Regions from separate parts of the Ectobacillus sp. OTK genome, predicted to be linked through region 2. Evidence: a T-box and tRNA genes for the amino acid it is inferred to sense, from the RefSeq annotation. Region 2 holds a T-box; the other holds one or more tRNA genes.
What was found. The T-box of region 2 lies ahead of leuS (leucine--tRNA ligase). A T-box ahead of a tRNA ligase gene usually reads a tRNA of that ligase, here a tRNA-Leu.
Positions count from the first base shown of each region.

Region 1: it encodes a tRNA-Leu, which carries the amino acid that the T-box ahead of leuS (leucine--tRNA ligase) is inferred to sense. The anticodon was not compared.

Region 1 is NZ_AP048547.1:2,090,165-2,092,644, reverse strand. Features, by position in the region: gene AC6HZ4_RS10135 (HAD family hydrolase) at 1-776, shown strand, start outside; RNA gene ffs (signal recognition particle sRNA small type) at 797-882, opposite strand; tRNA gene AC6HZ4_RS10125 (tRNA-Leu) at 883-954, opposite strand; RNA gene rnpB (RNase P RNA component class B) at 1,040-1,429, opposite strand; gene AC6HZ4_RS10115 (hydroxysqualene dehydroxylase) at 1,644-2,480, opposite strand, start outside.
Region 2 is NZ_AP048547.1:4,791,350-4,793,829, forward strand. Features, by position in the region: gene leuS (leucine--tRNA ligase) at 1-1,019, opposite strand, end outside; T-box leader at 1,075-1,284, opposite strand; gene AC6HZ4_RS23705 (glycogen biosynthesis protein GlgD) at 1,917-2,060, opposite strand; gene AC6HZ4_RS23710 (DUF2524 family protein) at 2,079-2,342, opposite strand.

The sequences.
Region 1 (2,480 bases), 2.7 Mb from region 2:
GCATTTTATTCTTAGACATTGATGGAACGATTCTTACGCCAGATGATACGATCGAGGAGTCTACAAAACAAGCGGTGGCCCAACTGCAGCAAAAGGGACTGGAGGTATTTCTCGCAACAGGAAGACCGCTGCATGAAATCGCAGACATTGGAGAAGAGCTCAATATCAACTCCTTCATTGGCTATAATGGGGCTTTTGCAATCTATAATGGAGAATCTATCTTTTGCAAACCAATGAACGAAGATATAGTAAAACACTTTTTAGCCATTGCCAAAGCACATGGTCATGAAGCGGTTCTGTATACAAGTGAGAAGAATGCTTTTACTTCCTTAGATGCTCCTATTACGAAGGAGTTTATGAGAAAGTTTCATTTACATAAAAATGACCGCATTACACCTGACATCCTTGATCAGGTTTTAGGCATCACTCTGATAAACATAGGTGAAAATGAACATACCCTATATGAAGAGGATGCTTCAATTCATTTATCACAGGTAAATATCGAAGGCTTTCGCCACAGCTATGACGTGATAAGAGAAACTGTAAATAAAGGATTGGCTGTTCAAATGATTCTAGAGCGTCTCGGCATTCCTAAAGAAAGCGCAATTGCTTTTGGTGACGGTATGAATGATAAAGAAATGCTGCGTTCCGTAGGAGAAGGTTTTGCGATGGGAAATGCGCATCCTGATTTATTTGCGTATGCGAAGCATACGACGACGAGCGTAACCGATTCAGGAATTTATAATGGATTGAAATCGCTGGGACTATTAAAATAAATACCATTTCGTTTTCTTATGTAAATACCGTCCACATTGCTCCCGCTGCTAATGGCTGCTGCATTCCTGCCCTGACCTGTTCACAGCTTTGCAATTGGACGATAAATTGAGCTAGTTGGATTTGAACCAACGAATGGCAGATTTAGTCCGCCCGCCTTACCGCTTGGCTATAGCCCCATGATTAAAATAGTACTATAGTACCGGGCAGGAAGAATGTCAGCATTCCTTCTGTCCCTTTCTATAGAGTGCTATCATATCGACCTTCGTAAGCCGTGTTCTGTTCATCTTGTGCTGCAAGCGGACAATATCCTCGCACGAAGATGGAGAATCATCTATCTCGCAGCACGATTGCTGCGGTGTCTGTCGGTTCCAATTCCCTTCAGACACTTCCCCTACCATCGTTTGGGTTTCTCGCTCGTGGGGTTTACCTCGTTCCACCTCCGACGTTTCCATCAGAGCTTCGTCACTGTGGCACTTTCAAGGTAGTCAAACCATATCCTAATCGGACTTAGGTTTTTTCCCTGCCGTCAGTCAAATATTTGACTGCCCTGGCTTACGGTTTCGCCAGGCACGAACACTACAAGCATCTCAGCTTGTGCGAGCACGGACTTTCCTCACAGGCCATCTAAAAGCCTGCGCGATTCTCTCGAGTACGATATGATGTTCTATATTATTTCATAAAGGCATCATTGTTGCGAATGCATTGCCTTATCTTTCGTTTGTATCACCTCTGTGGTACATCCTTATGATAATCCATAAAACAAAATAAATAAATGTATATTTATTTCCATATTTTCTAGTGCTTGTATCCTATCGACAATCATAATCATAAAGAGCAACTGTTTTTGAATCCTGCAGCATAGGTCCCTATATCGGCAGCCCGCTCGGATTTTTTCCTTTCAATATAACCTTTGCTGCACGTTGCCCTGATACGACAGCTCCCTCCATCGTAGAAAAGTATGGCTGCATCGTATAATCCCCTGCAAGCACAAGCCCTGGTACAGGTGTATTTTGCTCTGGGCGCATCCAATTATGTCCCGGTTCAAGCGAGTGAAAATCATAATCGTGATTAATCTTACGATAGTCTATAACCGCGTCAGAAATATCCATCCCTAAATCCTTTGCGTCCTTGATTACAATCTCGAGTGTCTCCTCCGGCGTGAGCGGAAGAAACTTTTCTGGGTCGGCGAGAATGATGGACAGACGGCCGGGCACATGACGAAAGGTTGTACGTGATTGCTCCGCAAAGCTTGCCATTGATGTTTTCGGCCCAAAGGTTGTAATATCCTTCGGTAAGGATGGACGGCTTAAATCAATTTGAAATACAGCAGCTGGCATCATCGGCAGCTGCTGCATAGGCTGAAACCATGGATGTTCTCCAAAAGAAGGCTTCAGAAGCTGCTTCGCGGAGTTTAACGTTGTCGCGAGAACAATATGTCTCCCTGTAAACTCATCACCATTCTCCATTTTCACACCCGTCACTCTTCCGTTTTCCACAAGCAATTGCTGCACTTTTGCTTTTGTTTTCACAACGCCGCCCCGTTTTTCAATCGCTTCTGCCATCGGCTGACACATAACATCTGTCATGCCGCCAAGATAAGCACCTATTCGCATTTTATAAAATTTCGGAATCCCGGGCGCAAACAGCCCAAAAAACACATAGGCAGAATACCGCTCTGGAGGTAAAAAATAAATACCTGTACT
Region 2 (2,480 bases):
GCCGGCACCGCCATAATGGCGCCTGTTCCGTAGCTCACGAGCACGTAGTCAGCAATCCAAATCGGCATCTTTTCGCCATTTACTGGATTCACCGCATAGGCACCTGTAAATACGCCTGTTTTATCCTTCGCAAGATCAGTACGCTCTAAATCACTCTTCGTCTTCACCGCATCTAAGTACGCCTCAACCGCCTCTTTTTGTTCAGCCGTTGTAATTGCTTCTACCAATGCGTGCTCTGGTGCCAGTACTGCATAGGTTGCACCAAACAATGTATCAGGACGAGTTGTAAACACCGTAAATTGTTCCTCTGTTCCGTCTACCCGAAAGCGTACCTCAGCTCCCTCAGAACGGCCAATCCAATTGCGCTGCATATCCTTTAAGCTTTCCGGCCAATCCAACTCCTCTAAATCCTCAAGCAAACGGTCCGCGTAAGCTGTAATTTTGAGTACCCACTGCTTCATCGGACGACGCTCGACCGGATGACCGCCGCGCTCGCTTTTTCCGTCGATTACTTCCTCATTTGCCAAAACCGTGCCAAGCGCTGGACACCAGTTTACCGCAACTTCATCCACATAAGCCAAGCCCTTCTCAAACATCTTAAGGAAAATCCATTGTGTCCATTTATAATAATTTGGATCCGTTGTATTCACTTCACGGTCCCAGTCATAAGAGAAGCCAAGAGACTTAATTTGGCGGCGGAACGTATTGATGTTCTTCTCCGTAAACTCCGCTGGACTGTTGCCTGTATCAAGCGCATATTGCTCAGCAGGCAGACCAAACGCATCCCAGCCCATTGGATGCAGTACATTATAGCCTTGCATACGCTTCATACGCGATAAAATATCCGTTGCCGTATATCCTTCCGGGTGCCCTACATGCAGGCCCGCTCCGGATGGATACGGAAACATATCAAGTGCATAAAATTTTGGTTTGTCTGTCTCATCCGGCGTGCGGAATGTTTTATGTTCCTCCCAATACGCCTGCCACTTCTGTTCTATTTCTTTATGGTTGAAGCTCACAAGTAAATCCTCCAATCGTTTATTCCTTTGTAAAATGCAAAAAACCTCTCATCCCAAAAGGGACGAGAGGTTATATTCCCGCGGTACCACCCTAATTAATGTAAAAACATTCACTCAATTCCTTAACGCGGAGAAACGGCAGCCGCTACTTTCTTCACAGCTGCAACTCAAAGGCGAGTTCATAATACAACGCGGATTGACTTGCACCAACCGTCAACTCTCTGTACCTGTATGTACTACTACTGCTCCTTATCACTGTTGTTGTGTATTTACATACATCCTATTCTAAAACATCTGTGTTGTTCCGTCAAACAGTGCTTAGTGTATTTAAGGTTTGCTTCTGTCTATGCTTTCTGCTGCTATCGGCTTTGGATTGCCGGTTATACAAGATAGGCACAATGATAGATACAAACAGCATAACCAATCTATGCATAAATTATTACAAGGATAATAAATTAATCTATATGGATAAATAAAATAAGAACTATCCACAGATGTCGCTTCTAAAAGCTGTATATCAAATCCTTTATACGAAGAAGTTCACCATAATCCATTTGATTTGTGCCCCTATGCTTTAGTTACTCTCTGTATGCAAAATATTTTCAAACCGCCTGTCGGCCTCTTATACGGCATTATGCTATGTAATATTGATTTCTGATTCATATTTACCATTGTTCTCCTAATAGAAACCGTAATATTTTCGGAGATATGAGAAAAATGTTTAAGGGGAGCATGTTATGCAAAAGCGGAGGAGGCTGCCTGAAATATTCAGCAATAATATAAAAGCATGTAAAAATAATAAGCAAGCCATCCGGGAAACCATAAATAATAGGTTTCCCATGATGGCTCCTTTCATTTAGTAATGAAGGATTCCCTTAGCTTCCGGCCATCACAGCACTATTGCTTTGATCTTTGCGGCTGCCCTTGACGTGCATAGTTTTTCTTTGCTTGCACAACTGGATCCATCTCATTTGAAAACTCTTGGTTATGACCATTTTGCGTTTTTTGTTCTGGATTATTTTGCTTTGAACGTTTTTTCATCGTCTTCTTCCTCCTTTATTAATGCCGTGTAGTAATCATTTCATGCTGTATGTTGCGCAGTTGGATAAGCGCACGCTCAATGCGGTCACGCTGTTGTTCATTTGCGTTATGTTCCATTTTCTCAAGAGCCGCTACAGCTTGCTCAAGCTGCAATTGTGCGTCTGTATATTCCATCATATTATAGTGTTCCTGACGCTTTCCTATCTCAAGCTGCTCCTTTGCATATTGCAGCGCTTGCTCCGCTTCATCAATATATTGATTTAACGAATCACGTGTTGTCATACTTAGCCCCCTTATGTTGCTTCATGTACATCACTAACCACCAAGCGGCAAGCTATGCCGATGGAAGTCTCGTTTTATTATCCCCCATCCTGCAAACTATATGAGCTGGTGTGCTATAATGAATACTGTTTCCTTTTA